3 regions of the Ornithinibacillus proteolyticus genome follow, and region 1 is predicted to be linked to each of the others. Evidence: predicted binding sites of a transcription regulator. Region 1 holds the regulator's gene; each other region holds the start of a gene.
The links. Region 1 encodes LexA, which represses DNA repair genes until DNA is damaged. Its sites were predicted from a motif close to CGAACATATGTTCG; they were not measured.

Region 1 (5,131 bases):
ACTAAGCAATAGGTGTAATGGTCTATAATGCTCATATCACTCTTATTATACTTAGCAGCCAAATACGCCTCAGCCATTGCCATCCCAACAGACATTGCAATACCTTGGCCTAAAGGACCTGTAGTTGCTTCTACACCATCGGTATGATGAACTTCTGGATGACCCGGTGTCCTAGAGCCCCACTGGCGAAACTCCTTTAAGTCCTCTATTGTTACGTCATACCCCGATAAATGTAATAAGCTGTACAATAGCATGGATCCATGTCCAGCAGATAACACAAACCGATCGCGGTTAAACCATTGAGAATTATTAGGATTGTGATTCATTATATCTGTCCACAACGTATATGCCATTGGAGAAGCACCCATCGGTAATCCAGGATGTCCTGAATTAGATTTTTCTATGGCATCAATGGATAGGGTGCGAATTGCATTAATGGACATTTGCTCTATATTGGTAGACATACGTCATACTCCTTTCGGTCAAAAAGAATAGTAATACTTATTTCTGTAAATTGTAGATAGTTAACAAGTACTAGTATTCCTTATTACGAAATTACTATGTCTAATGTTTTTGGTTTCTTTCCTGCATGTCTCGTAACTTTTTAGGAGTCACGTCATTTCCCGCTGGGTCGATTACCGTCATGGTCTTCAATTGATTCTTAAAAGAGTTGCGGACATTCCCTAAATACTCTTCTCGTAGTTTTTTTCTCTCCCTTTCTTCATCCTTTGTCAGTCCTTCTGCAGTCTTTGCCTTTTTAGCCAGTGCATTAATACGAACTAATTTTTCTTTTGAAATCATCTCATAGCCTCCTAGAATAACTCTATCTTATTTAGCATTATTAATAGTAAAAAGCAAGAACACGACATGTTCTTGCTTTTTAATATTACCTGTTCAACTTATCTGAATCAATTATTTGATATTCTTGGTACCTTCTATGAACAGTTGCCTTTGAGATAGAATATCCCAATCCAGTTAACGTCTTTGCAATTTCACTGAAGGTAAGACCATTATTTCGCAATCGAATGATTTCCTCGATTGGTACTTCCTTTCTCTCTCTACCTGGAGCTAAATGCTGATTTGCCAGATTCTTAGCTGGATTATAACCATTCTCTATTGCTTTTTTCATACCTCGCTTTATTTTTACATTGTGAATTTTACGTTGGTATTCCTCCACTATTCCAACAATCTGTAATACCATGGAATCTGATTCGGATAATTCAAGCTTTCCATCGTGTATCGCAGTGTAGATGGAAATATTCAACTTCGCTAATTGATGAAACAATGCTATTTTTGTATTTCCCCGACCTAATCTTGTTTCATCTTGAATAAGGAGAGCATCTGCTTGTCCACGTTCAAACGCTTCAAGCATTTCAAATACGCCATCACGTTCTACTTCATATCCACTCGCTTGCTCCTCTATACATTTTACAACATGGAATTGATACCGATTAGCCAATTGGTATAATTCTTCCTTTTGTCTAGCTAAAGATGTTTCCTGAACTTTTTTATCTGTACTTACTCTGCAGTATATAATAACATTCAATTTATTAACTCCTATTATGCACTAATTAATGATACGTATAAGAAACCTAATGTTACAGCAAAAGCAACAATATAAAATAAATCTGTCTTGTTTACTCTACCAAACATTTTCCATCATCCCTTCTCCATTATATCACAAGAACCTTTGTTCGTATTTTTATTATAACAGAACATACGATCTTGTCAACGACTTTTTCGAACGAATGTTTGCATTCTATGCTATACGATGGTAAACTAGCATTAATAAATAATATGTGCGAGGTGTTTAATAGATGACAAAATTATCAACTAGACAACAAGCTATACTGGAATACATAAAAGAACAAGTCAGATTAAAAGGTTATCCACCATCTGTTAGAGAAATTGCTGAAGCAGTGGGCCTTGCCTCAAGCTCAACTGTTCACGGGCACCTCTCTAGATTAGAAAGCAAAGGTTTTATTCGCCGGGACCCTACTAAACCTCGAGCAATAGAAATACTAGATTTGGATGAAGAAAGTAATATCCCGAGGGAAGAAGCTCGCTATGCACCCGTTATTGGTAAAGTAACGGCAGGTATACCTATTACTGCTGTCGAAAATATTGAAGAATTTGTGCCAGTCCCTAGCTCAACTGCAGGTCCGGATGAAAATCTATTTGTCCTAGTAATTGATGGTGAAAGTATGATTGAGGCCGGTATTTTAGACGGTGATATGGTAATAGTGAAACAACAGAGTACGGCCCAAAATGGAGATATTGTTGTAGCAATGACGGAAGATGATGAAGCAACCGTAAAGCGATTCTTTAAAGAAAAAGATTATATTCGCTTACAGCCTGAAAACGCAACAATGGAGCCATTAATCTATAAGAATGTATCGATTCTTGGTAAAGTAGTTGGACTTTATCGTCATATTCATTAACGATATATCGAAATAAACAAACTAACACGCATTTGCCCATCTCTTGGCAAATGCGTTTATAATAATCGCAGAGCTAATATAATTTCTATCAAAAAACCGGTGAGCAAGGAGGATTCTCCTATACTCACCGGTTTTTTTCTATTAGTAGTTAGTTAAATATTGATCTCTTTCCCATGGATGTACGCTTGTTCTAAACATATCCCATTCAATCTCTTTCGCTTCGATATAATGTTCAAATAGATGCTCGCCTAGTGCTTCTACAATAACTTCATCATTTTTAAGTTCTTGTAATGCATCAATTAGTGATGATGGTAAATCTTTAATTCCAACTTCATCACGCTCTTCTTTTGTCATAACATAAATGTTACGATCAACTGCAGGTGGTGGTGTCATATTGTTACGGATTCCATCAAGTCCCGCTGCTAATAAAACAGATAATGCCATATATGGATTAGCTGCTGGGTCAACACTTCTTGCCTCAACACGTGTACTTAAACCACGAGAGTTTGGAATACGCATTAGACAGCTTCTGTTTGCTGCAGACCATGCTACATAGCTTGGTGCCTCATAGCCAGGTACTAAACGCTTATAGGAGTTAACTGTTGGATTAGTTACTGCTGTAAATCCAGTCGCATGCTTCACAATACCTGCAATAAATTGATAAGCAGTTTCACTTAATTCTAAATCTCCACTTGGATTGTAGAATGCATTTTCTCCACCTTTAAATAGAGACATGTTCGTATGCATTCCAGAACCGTTTACTCCAAATAATGGCTTAGGCATAAACGTTGCATGAAGATTATGTTTTCTAGCAATTGTCTTAACAACTAGCTTAAACGTTTGAATATCATCCGCATGTTTTAATGCATCAGAGTATTTAAAGTCAATTTCATGTTGTCCAGGAGCAACCTCATGGTGAGATGCTTCAATCTCAAAGCCCATTTCTTCTAATTCCAATACGATATCACGACGGCAATTTTCCCCTAAATCAGTCGGTGCTAAATCAAAATATCCACCATGGTCGTTTAATTCTAAAGAAGGATCTCCCTTTTCATCTAATTTAAATAGGAAAAATTCTGGTTCAGTTCCAATATTAAAGGCATCAAAGCCAAGCTCTTCCATTTTCTTTAAATTACGTTTTAAGTTATAACGTGGGCACCCTTCAAATGGTGTACCATCAGGACGATAAATATCACAAATAAAACGGGCAACTTTTCCCTTTTCTGACGTCCAAGGGAATACGACAAATGTATCTAAATCTGGATATAAATACATGTCAGATTCTTCAATACGTACAAATCCTTCGATAGATGAGCCATCAAACATCATTTTGTTATCAAGCGCTTTTTCTAATTGACTTAATGGGATTTCCACATTTTTAATTGTTCCTAACATGTCTGTAAATTGAAGTCGAATAAATTTAACGTTTTCTTCTTTGATTTTTCTTTCAATCTCTTCTCTCGAGTAACCCATAAATTTCTCTCCTCCTAAATTATAATCAGTATATTTAATAGGAATTCACTTCCCCTATACCTACCTATTCACAAAAAATCTAGCAAGTTCCCCTTGTCGTAGATTAGCTTTACCATATCGATTCGCTTCGGTAATTTCTTGTCTTAAAATCGTTCGAAGCTGCTTATCTGTTAGAACAGATTTCTTCTCTTCTGGTAATGCCTTTTCCTTTTCTTCTGTTTTCTCTACATCAGAATCTTCATCAATTAGTAATAATTTAATCCCTGCAAGGTTTAGACCTTTATCTAGATAATTCTTAATTTCTAGTAGACGATCTACATCATTGAATGAGAATAGTCGCTGATTCCCTTTTGTTCGCTCAGGATGAATTAAATCATTTTCTTCATAGTAGCGAATTTGCCTTGCGGTTAACTCGGTAAGCTTCATTACAATACCGATTCCAAACAAAGGCATGGAGCGTCGATCCTTATCATTCATGATTATGACCTCCCTTATCTACAAAATTATTATATTAAATGTCAGTTATTCTGTCAACCGAATGTTAGGAAACTTAACATAAACAATGTGTGTTAAGTTCAATCCGTTATTTCTTATCTAAAATAGCTTGTACAGCTTCCATTAACGCAATCTTTACATGTGCATACGTAAGTCCACCCTGTACAAAGGCCGTATAAGGTTTTCGAATCGGGCCATCTGCTGACAATTCTATACTTGAGCCTTGAATAAATGTTCCAGCAGCCATAATGACATCATCCTCATATCCTGGCATTTCACTAGGGTATGGCGTTACAAATGAGTTGACAGGGGAGTTTTGCTGGATTGCTTGGCAAAAGGCTATCATTTGTTCTGCTGTTTCAAATGTTACAGACTGAATTAAATCGGTTCTTTTTTCTTGGTAATGTGGCGTTGTCATAAATCCTAGCAGTTCTAATAGTCTGGAAGTAAAGACCGCTCCCTTTAATGCCTCTCCTACCACATGCGGAGCTAAAAAGAAGCCTTGATACATTTCCTGCAGTAAATGGAAAGTAGCCCCTAATTCCTTCCCGAGACCTGGAGCAGTTAAACGATATGCGCATAATGTCACTAAGTCTTCTTTTCCTACAATATATCCGCCAGCTCGTACAATTCCACCACCTGGATTCTTAATTAATGAACCTGCCATGATGTCTGCTCCAACATGTAGAGGTTCTTTCTCTTCTACAAATTCCCCATAACAA
Region 2 (5,131 bases), on a different contig from region 1:
GAGAGAGATGGCAAGCTATATAAGGAATACTTTGGTTCCGCTTCTGAATTCCAAAAGGGTGAAAGAAAGAATGTAGAAGGTAAAAAAATGCTAGTGGAGCATAGAGGCTCACTAAAGGATACACTAATTGAAATGGAGCAAGATCTTCAATCTTCTATTTCCTATGCTGGTGGCAAAACGCTCGATGCTATTCGTAATGTAGATTATGTAATCGTTAAAAACTCTATTTTTAACGGTGACAAAGTATACTAAGAAAAAACGAACACATTCTTGTCATTACAGAATGTGTTCGTTTTTCTATGCTACCGAAAAGGTGTTGATACTTTCCCTCTGTTACCTTTTTTGAATCGCTCAACTGAATAAGGGCACTGATACTTCCCCTCTGTTACCTTTTTCGACTCGTTCAACCAAAAAAGGGCACTGATACCACCCCTCTGTTACCTTTTTCGACTCGTTCAACCAAAAAAGGGCACTGATACTTCCCCTCTGTTACCTTTTTCGACTCGCTCAACCGAATAAGGGCACTGATACCACCCCTCTGTTACCTTTTTCGACTCACCCAACCGAATAAGGGCACTGACCCACTCCCTCTGTTACCCTTTTATCCTTCCTCCCCAAACCAAAATAGGCCACCAACTACCCCCCTCCATCCCATCCGCATAAAAATACCACAGCTAGAAACACTGTGGCAAAGCGAAATTTTTTCTTATCTCATAAAAAAAAGGTGAGCACTGCTTGAAAGTGCTCACCCTATTTAATCTAGTCCACCATCTTTTGAAGTTGATGTAACTGGAATGTACGAACTGATCTTGGTAAGAAACGACGAATTTCATCTTCGTTATAACCTACTTGAAGACGCTTCTCATCAATAATAATCGGTCTTCTTAATAGCCCTGGGTTTTCTTGGATTAATTGATATAGCTCCTTCATTGGTAATTGCTCAATGTCTACATCAATCTCCTTGAAAACTTTCGACCGTTCTGAAATAATTTCCTCGGTACCGTCTTCAGTTAGGCGTAAAATCCCTTTTATTTCTTCGAATGTTAACGGTTCCGAAAAGATATTTCTTTCTTTGTATGGTATATTGTTTTCTTGAAACCATGCTTTTGCCTTTCTGCAGGATGTACAACTTGGTGTAACGTAAAGTGTTACCATGTAATTACTTCCTTTCTCTCTATAAGAGATTTAACAAAAACTCATCCACAGATGTATTTCCTATGGTTCAATCTTTGAAAGACCAGGCCTTGCCCATATAAAAAACTGATATAGTTATTCTTATAAATATCTTTAATTCAATATAATTTTATTACAGCTAATCTGCACTGTCAACCTTACTTTCTTTACTCAGTGATAATTAGTATATTAATTATAACACAAGGAAAAGCCACATTGGAAAGTATGCCCAAAAAGGTTTGTAAATTATGCAGAAATAAATGTTTTATTTTATTTACTTATGTAAATTCATTTTTATCTCCATTACATAGCCATTTCCCTCTACAGACATTCTTTCGGGACCCACCCTACTTCGCCATTATATTTCTTTACTAAAGGATAACGCTTTTCACCATGATTCTTTTATACTCCATTTCGTCATACACTAACCAATAACTACTTTTACTTCATCATGAAAACCTTACCATTTGGATTCTTTCATTCCATTGCTACTTTTTTGCTACCTTCTACTTCCCAATATTATCCATAACCATTACAATACCAATAGGGACAAATTACTATCTAAGTTAAGCTGCTCCTAGGGGGAAATTATATGAAGCCTACTGCAAAAGAAATATGGTCCATACCGAATATTCTATCTTACATAAGACTGCTTTTAATTCCGATTTTCGTTTATATTTACATAACCGCAAATAGTACGTCCGATTATTATGTAGCAGCACTTATCATTTTATTATCAGGACTAACAGATATGTTAGATGGGCTTATCGCCCGGAAGTTTAATCAAATAACCGAACTCGGTAAAACAATAGATCCTATTGCAGACAAGTTAACACAGGCAGCTATTGTTGGATGCTTGATGTTTCGGTATGACTACATGTGGATATTAGTCCTATTGCTAGTTGTGAAAGAATTGTTCATGGGTATAAACGGACTAATCCTTCTGAAAAAAGGTAAAAAGTTAGATGGGGCCATGTGGTTCGGAAAAGTTTCTACAGCTATATTTTACGCTGCAGCATTTATCCTTATTGCTTTTCCTGAAATCAGCCCACACTACGCCTCACTCCTGATGTTGATTACAGGCGTATTTCTAGCGTTATCGTTCATCTTATATATTCCGGAATTTTTAAAGCTATATCGGAATGCATCTTAAGACCGCCAATTTAGGCGGTCTTTTTTAAAATCACGGTTATTTTCCTATTATCGCGTCCAATGGCATTTGTCCTTCTCCTATCCCCTCAAATCCCCCTTTCGACATATCCATGTCGACCGCCGTCTCTTTTTAAGAATTATTGTAATCTTTCGACATTTAGAAGGGTTTTTGTTTTATTATGTGGAATAAGTATTGCTAAAGCATTAGCATGACGATGATACTTTCCTATTAAATCCTTTACCCATATCCAGTTCGTTTGCTAATTGTCTAGCAGCGATTTCCGCCTCACCTTTACTATTGAACCCTCGCCTTGTAGTTTCTTTTTTTCTTCCAGTTTTAGGATCGTAGACAGTTCGCATTTTAAATAACCATTTTTCGCCATTCTTTGTCTTGTACTTCTGAAAACTAGCCACGATTATTCCCCTCTCTTAATTTGCAGTTTAAGTTATTCCATGTAAATTTTCTCTACTACCCTCAAACGATATAACTTCTCCCATAATTTCCTCCCAGGTAATAAAATTTACTTTGATACATTTCTAGTCGCTTTAATGCAAAGTCGTATTCGACATTAAAATTTTTCATTATTTCTGTAGCGTTTTGTATTTTAAGCTCGTCCAACATAAATGTTGGTACGCAAAAGTGATATGCAAAATGATTCGCTTGGTATTCTTGAAGTTCGCGAAACAGATAGTGCATTTTTAACTGTTGACCACAATGTCGGAGGTAATGGCATATTTCGTGCCCAAATATTTGCCATTCCTTTTGTTGAGTTGACCTTTTAATAACAATGTCATTTCCATCCCGAAAAGTGGCCTTTCCATAAAGTAAATTAACCCCTAATTTCGAAGCAATCGTTTTTATATCTAGTTGCTCCGGTTTGCTAATTGATAAAACTGTATACAATTCTTTAATGTAATCTTCTATGTGTGTATACATGTTATCCCCCTAAGTAGAATATATGTTCTGTTAAATTGTATAAGAGAGGGTGCACAAAATTCTGCACACCATAGTAATAATTATTATTTATATATGTTTATTATTAGTATAAGAGATAATTATAGTGTTATAATCTAAAAAAAGAGATATGTTTACCCATTTCAACTGCATCAAAATTGTTGGACAATGTATCAACTCCTGTTTCGAATAATGGTTGCGCGATTTTGTCTAAACGTTGTGTAACACTTAGGACGTAATCGTTAGCTGACGATAGGTTATTGATAGTTTCCTCGGCCAAGCCAATGTTAGCGATTGGATCAAAGTTCGAAACTGTTATCGCCCGGGCTTTTTATCCCGGGCATCTTTATGTTTCCATAAAGTCCAGCATATCTCATCATCCATAATGGATGCCGGACGCTCTTGATATCTAAAGACTTAGGTTTTCCATGAATTCATCCGGTTTGCAACTATAAATTACTTTATAGTGGGGCACTCTTTCTTATATTATATCCCTAACAATTCTTTCTTTTTTGCGTTATATTCCTCTTCAGTAATTGCTCCAGCATCTAGCAAATTCTTGAATTTCAGAATTTCATCTGCTGGACTATTCGAAGATTGTTCAGCGGCTTGTTCTTCATAATCACAAATATATTGTAAAGTAGACAAACATTCTTGAACTTTATTATATGAGTCCTTGTAAACGAACGATCCTTTTTTCACTTTTTTATCTAAAAAGTCTATGTAGTCAGACGAAACATTAATATCCTTTAGGCTTATCTTTATTCTTAGGCTGTCAACTATTTCTTTGTTTTTTCTTTTTGCAGTTACTCCTCCTACAACAGCTCCTGCTCCGCCAAATAGAGCTCCTCCAACCAACGCTCTACCTAGTCCACCTTTTGTTACAGATTCGCCATTTTCTAATAGTTCAAAGCTAGATATATCCTTATACCTATAGATACGTGGCTTCTTTTTTGGAGAAATCATTATTAACTTGTTGTCATCATCAAATTCTATGAACTTACCAATATATTTAGTTGCATTAAACACTTCCAAATATTTCGATACCTCATGGGTTCTTTTGTGCAAATTTACGATTTCTTGAGCAGGTATATTTTGATAACCTCTACTAGTCAATTCCTTTAATGTAACACCGGATTCAACTACACATTTTTTACAAACCTTTTCCCCATTCATAAATGTAGGGTCTAGTAAACCGACCTTTCCTCCGCAGATAGGACATTCCTTATTCGCCATCCCTTTTCCACTCCTCCTTTTTTTCAATCCTTGTCTTTATTTTGGCTTCTTTTGAATTTAACAAACTCATACACTTCTTCTAACTCTTCTGCTGTCATATTAGATAGATCATGAAACATTAAGTCTATGTCAGGAAATTCAGTAGCTATTTTCTTCTTGTAATAATCAAGTTTATTATCTTCTGTATCTAAATCACCATTCAATAGAACATCAACTTTAATACCTAGAGTCTTAGCAATATCATTAAGTATTTCTGGCTCAATACGTTTTTGGAATCCAGTCTCAATTTTGTTCATCTTGCTTTGAGATATTCCAATTTTGTTTGCTAGTTCTAGTTGTTCAATGCCTTTCTTTGTCCTTAATTCTCGTATTCTTTTTCCTAATTCCATTATGGATATTCTCCTTACAAAACAAGCGTTTAACGTTATTTTAAACTTTCTAAAATAGAAAGCAATATAGTATTCTAAAAAAGAATTTTAAAAAGTTCTTGCATTTCTATTTTGGAATATGTATACTCTAATTAAGATATTCCAAAATAGAATATGAAAGTTGAGGTGCAAATATGATTATTAACCTTGAAATCATCAAAGAAAAGCGCAAAGAAAAAGGCTACAC
Region 3 (5,131 bases), on a different contig from region 1:
TCTCATAAGAAGACTTTAATTGCTCCCATTCGACCATCATATGTTCATACTGTTTTTCTTTCTCGATTACAAGGTTAGTAAATGTTGTCGGATCTTCCACTTCGTTTGGTAATTGTTTTACTAATTCTTCCGCTTTTGCAGAGGTTTTTAGTAGCTCATCATTAAGCTCTTGCATATGCTTGGATATTAAATCAAATGTTTGTTTTAATTCAGTTTCTTTATTCTGATAGGTGACTTTTTTGTCTTGGATACTTTTTATTTCCTTTAGTTTAGTGGTTATTCCTTCTAATTTTCGTTTGATACTGTCTATCTCATTCGTTACATTGGCTTCCACAGTTTGAACTTGTTCATTCGCAAAGCCAGGGAAAATCGTTTCTAATTCAGCTTGTAGCTTATCAACGTAAGAACGCTGTGTTTGCCCATTCGTTTTATGGTTAACAAAATCCTGTTGCACAGCATCAAACTCTAGCTCCTGCTTCTGGATTAATGCTTTTAATTCTTCTAGCTCTTCCATGTTATGTTCGAATGTATCTTGTACCGCTTTATTCGGATGATGTGTAGACCCACAAACCGGACAAGGTTCACCTGGTACTAACTCATGGGCAAGCCATCCAGCAAATTGCTCATTTTGAGCTAATTGTAGCTTATCGTACTTGGCCTTTAAATGCTTAATATGCTCTTGTTTTTCTTGATACTTTCGCTTAGCGGTGGCATATTGTTGCCTTAAACCAATCAGCTTGTGACTTTCTATTTGATATTCCGTTAATTTCTTCTTCCTATCCTCTTGTTCTATTAACGCATCTCTTGTTTCATAATACGCTTTAGTTAATGTCGTCTCTTCTGCTAATTGTGTTTCTAACTCTTTCATTTTAGCTTCTAATTTTTGTAAGTTCATTTGCGTTTGCGTTAGTTTATCATTGGCTTGGATTTTCTTCTGCTCCAGCTTATCCATTTTCTTCGTTAACTCAAGATACGTATTCACAAGCTGCAGCTGTTCTTTTCCCCGTTTAATTTCTTCTTTTAATGTTTCGCGTTCCGATTCCTTACTTATCGCCTCTTCATATTTCTGTTTCACGCTCCCATACTCTTTATTTAGCTGAGCTAGATTGGCTTCTTGCTCCTGTAGGCGTTTAGCTTGTCTTTGCCACTCTGCCTGTCTTGCTGCGGCTTGTTCTTCTAGTGGGACAAGTTGCTGAGCGGTTCTAGCAAGGTGAAGCCTTGCTTTCTGTTCTGCCATTGTAGCTTTCTGCTGATCGAGCCGTTGCTGTTCTACTAAGAGGGCTTGTTGTTCTTTAAACTTCTCTTCAATGATGCTCGCTTTTCTGAGCTTATCCTCTACAAGTTTTAACTTTTCCCGCTGCTTCCCTATTGCTTCGTTTTGCTCAGTCGCTCTATTTTCTGTTTCTTCAATTTCCAGACGTAGTTTATCTAGTTTTACCTCATTAGTATCCGACTCTTCTATTTCAACATGTTGCCAGTCAATTTTAGATAGCTCATATTCCATATCCGCTTCTAGCTTTTTCATTTGAGTTTCTAATTCTTTCGCTTGAATTTTTAATTCATCCGTCATTTTTTCATAAAAATGGGTACGGAATATCTTCTGAAGAATGGCTTCACGTTCTCTACTATTTTCTGAGATGAGCTTGCGAAATTCTCCTTGAGGAATTAGTACCATTTTACGAAACTGCTCATAATCAAATGCAAGCTTCTCTTCAATTGTTTCATTGACATCTTTAATACGAGAGGATAGCAATTGTTTTTCTCCATTGACAATCTCATACAAGATTGCCTTAGCTGGCTCTTCGGTGTAGCCATCGCCACGTTCTTTTTTCTTTTGTTGCTTAGGATTACGTATAATCTCATACACGCAGTTATTTAGGGCAAATTGGAATACCACTTCAGTAGGCTCATCTATTGCTGCAAAATGGCTGCGTAGTGAGTCTTGGTCACGGTCAGAGCCACTTGCTCTCCCATATAAAGCATAACAAATCGCATCAAACACAGTTGTCTTTCCAGCACCAGTGGGGCCAGTTATTAGAAAAATAGATTCATCACCTAACAACTCAAAGTCAATAACTTGCTTTTCTAAATAGGGACCGAAAGCAGTCACACTTAACTTGATTGCACGCATTTTATTCCCCTCTTTCCTTTGCCATTACAGTCGAAATCGTACTTTCGATATATGCCATTCGTTTCTCATCAATCGCTTCACCAGTAATCTCTTCATAAAAGGAAGCAAATAGCTCTGTATGAGATTGTGTTTGCTGTTGGCGAATTTGTTGTAAATCTAGTAGGCTCTTTGTTGTAGAAAATCCAACCCGCTCTAATCGTAAAATATTCGGATACACTTTTCTTAACTTGTACATCGGATCCATGATCTGTCCCTTGTCGAGCAGGCGGATGTGTAAGTAATCCTCATTGTTTTCTAGTGGATTGGTAAGAAGATCCTCAAAATGTCCTTCTACAATACGCATATCATGCTTCGGTACTAACGGAATAGCTTTTAACTCACACGTTCCATCCGCATCTAGTTCAATGATGGTGACAGACTTCTTATGAGTAGCTTCGGAAAAGGAGTATTTTAAAATCGAACCACTATACCTTACCTCATCTCGCTTAATACGCTGTGGTTGATGCAAATGTCCTAACGCAACATAAACAAAGTCTTGAAACAAATTCGCATCGACATATGGAGTTCCACCAATCATCGATAATCGCTCCTCTGATTCAGACTCCATTCCACCAGCTACAAAAGCATGTCCTACAAATATGTGACGTTCATTCATGTCATGATGCTCTTTAATATAGTTTGTTACGGCTTCCATTGCTGTTTGATGGGAATGAATCGTGTCATCGTTAAATAGCTCCCTAGCCTCGGTAGGCTCAATGTAAGGAACTAGATGAAAGTAAACTGGACCATGCTCGTCTTCTATAACAATAGGCTCAAGACTTCTACTTAGTCTGGTTTCAATATAAAGCCCTTGTGAGCGAAATAATTCTGTTCCGAACTCTAAACGTTCTGGACTATCATGATTACCAGAAATCGCTAATACTGGGATCTTTATGTCCGTTACAAGGGTTGTTAATACGCGATTTAATAGATCTACGGCTTCCTTTGGTGGAATAGCTCTATCATATAAATCGCCTGCAATTACTAACACATCCGGTTTCTCTGTTCGAATGATGTCGACTAACTGATCAAGAATATATGCTTGTTCCTCTGTCATATGAACGCTATTCACAATCTTTCCAAGATGCCAATCAGCGGTGTGTACTATTTTCATACTACTTTCCCCCTTGTGATTTCTTCTTCTATTTTATCATGTTTCGTTACTCTGCAGTATATTGCTTCCTTGATAAACAAACAAATGTTCGTATATAATAAAGATGAGGTGATAAAATCGTGAATGATAGAGGATCTATCAAATGGACTTCATTAATGCTCCCTGAGCACGTAGAACTCCTAAAAACTATATGGAGTGAGGATAATCGCATCCAACGGCCTCTGCTAGATGAGCAGGAGCTTGAGCTAATAAACAATCAAATTATCGAGGCGTATCAGGACAATCAGCTTATTACATTAACGTATTATCAAAACGGGAAAATGGTAGCGATTAGTGGGACGATTCAAAAGGTGGATCAACTAAAGCAAAAGGTTCTCTTGAAGGATCTAAACGAAGAAATACTAGCTATTCCATTTAACGATATATATCGTATTCAATCATAGTAATGGGTCTGTCTTATCGACAGACCCTAGTTTAATCTTTTTCTTTTATTACATATATTTCCCACAGCGAGTCAAATACAGATATCGCATTGGTGAATGGACTATTCCATTCTAAATACTCGCTAATTTCGTCATAGCTATCAGAGTGCCTCGGAAAATTATGATCCTGAAACATCCAATCTGCCAGTTTGCTTTCATCATCTGGCTTCTTTTTTCCACGATAGCTCATCATAAAATGATAGAACGAGCGCATATAAAACACCTCAAATATAAATTAGCCTTCCATAAATTCACGATGCTTCTTCTCTTTCTTTCTATATACCGTAGTAGAAAGGTAAATACTGATTTCATATAATAGAAAGAACGGAATTGCAACGATTAATGGTAAAATAAAGTCTGGTGGTGTAACCATCGCAGCAACGATAATCAAAATAAAATAAGCATATTTTCTCATTTTTCGCATCGCGTTTGGCGATAAAATGCCAATACTAGTTAAAAACATTGCAATAATTGGTATTTCAAAAATAATAGCAAATGGTAATGTAATGCGAAAGACGAATTTAAAGTACTTTTCTACCGTAAACATTTCATTAAACATACCATCATTTAGAGATAATAGGAAAGGTAATATTAAATTGATAAACATGATATAACCAACAACTAGTCCACCAACAAAAAGCAAGAAAATGACTGGGATATACGCTAAGGATGCTCTTCTTTCTTTCGGCGTAAGCCCTGGCTTAATAAACAACCAAATCTGCAAAGCTAATATGGGAAGAGTAGCAGCTAATGCAACGATTCCAGCCATAGTAAATTGCACCCAAAACACTTCTCCTAAACCAATTACTGCTAGTTTAAAGTCAATATGACTCTCAAAAAATCCATAAATATCTCTAACATATACAAAACCTATAATAAAAAACGCAACAAAGAAGAGCGCAGTTACCACTAACCTATTTCTAAGCTCCGCTAGATGACCAGTAAAATTCATTTCTTTCTCTTTATTCTTACGCGCCATACAAAACACCCCAAGAGTTCAAATGCTGTATCAAATTTCATTATACTAATACTTGTTATAAAAGCTTGTCTATATACGTATACTAGGAATCCTCACCGTGATCTGGAAAGAAAGAGATCACAACAGAAAAGAAGATGCAAGGTTATCCACCTTACACCTTTAGTTAGTCATTTTTAATCGTTGTATTTACTTCGTTAACCGGCTTTTCTTGCTTGTTATCCTCTGAAACAATGTCCTTTGCAGCATTGCGAAACTCACGTAATGAACTACCAAAAGCCTTTCCGATTTCAGGTAGTTTCGACGGACCAAAGATGACTAATGCAACAATAAGAATTAAAATTAAACCAGGTACACCGATACCACTCATTACTGTTCACTCCAAGTAA

Region 2: a site for LexA is predicted at 3,278-3,291, ahead of AAIB49_RS18370 (ImmA/IrrE family metallo-endopeptidase). Genes of this name have one in related genera too.
Region 3: a site for LexA is predicted at 3,362-3,375, ahead of AAIB49_RS02365 (YolD-like family protein). Genes of this name have one in related genera too.

The regions. Positions count from the first base shown of each region.
Region 1 covers NZ_JBCPXV010000001.1:55,122-60,252, forward strand. Annotated here, with positions in the region: gene tkt (transketolase) at 1-464, opposite strand, end outside; gene AAIB49_RS00310 (DUF896 domain-containing protein) at 565-801, opposite strand; gene AAIB49_RS00315 (YneB family resolvase-like protein) at 887-1,546, opposite strand; gene lexA (transcriptional repressor LexA) at 1,818-2,441, shown strand; gene glnA (type I glutamate--ammonia ligase) at 2,583-3,914, opposite strand; gene AAIB49_RS00330 (MerR family transcriptional regulator) at 3,975-4,391, opposite strand; gene AAIB49_RS00335 (methionine gamma-lyase family protein) at 4,498-5,131, opposite strand, start outside.
Region 2 covers NZ_JBCPXV010000068.1:2,353-7,483, forward strand. Annotated here, with positions in the region: gene guaC (GMP reductase) at 1-252, shown strand, start outside; gene spxA (transcriptional regulator SpxA) at 760-1,155, opposite strand; gene AAIB49_RS18360 (CDP-alcohol phosphatidyltransferase family protein) at 1,766-2,326, shown strand; gene AAIB49_RS18365 (Arm DNA-binding domain-containing protein) at 2,530-2,739, opposite strand; gene AAIB49_RS18370 (ImmA/IrrE family metallo-endopeptidase) at 2,801-3,262, opposite strand; gene AAIB49_RS18375 (SHOCT domain-containing protein) at 3,767-4,516, opposite strand; gene AAIB49_RS18380 (helix-turn-helix domain-containing protein) at 4,540-4,905, opposite strand; gene AAIB49_RS18385 (helix-turn-helix domain-containing protein) at 5,079-5,131, shown strand, end outside.
Region 3 covers NZ_JBCPXV010000002.1:167,766-172,896, reverse strand. Annotated here, with positions in the region: gene AAIB49_RS02375 (AAA family ATPase) at 1-2,131, opposite strand, end outside; gene AAIB49_RS02370 (exonuclease SbcCD subunit D) at 2,133-3,284, opposite strand; gene AAIB49_RS02365 (YolD-like family protein) at 3,404-3,727, shown strand; gene AAIB49_RS02360 (YozE family protein) at 3,759-3,980, opposite strand; gene tatC (twin-arginine translocase subunit TatC) at 4,002-4,745, opposite strand; gene AAIB49_RS02350 (twin-arginine translocase TatA/TatE family subunit) at 4,909-5,112, opposite strand.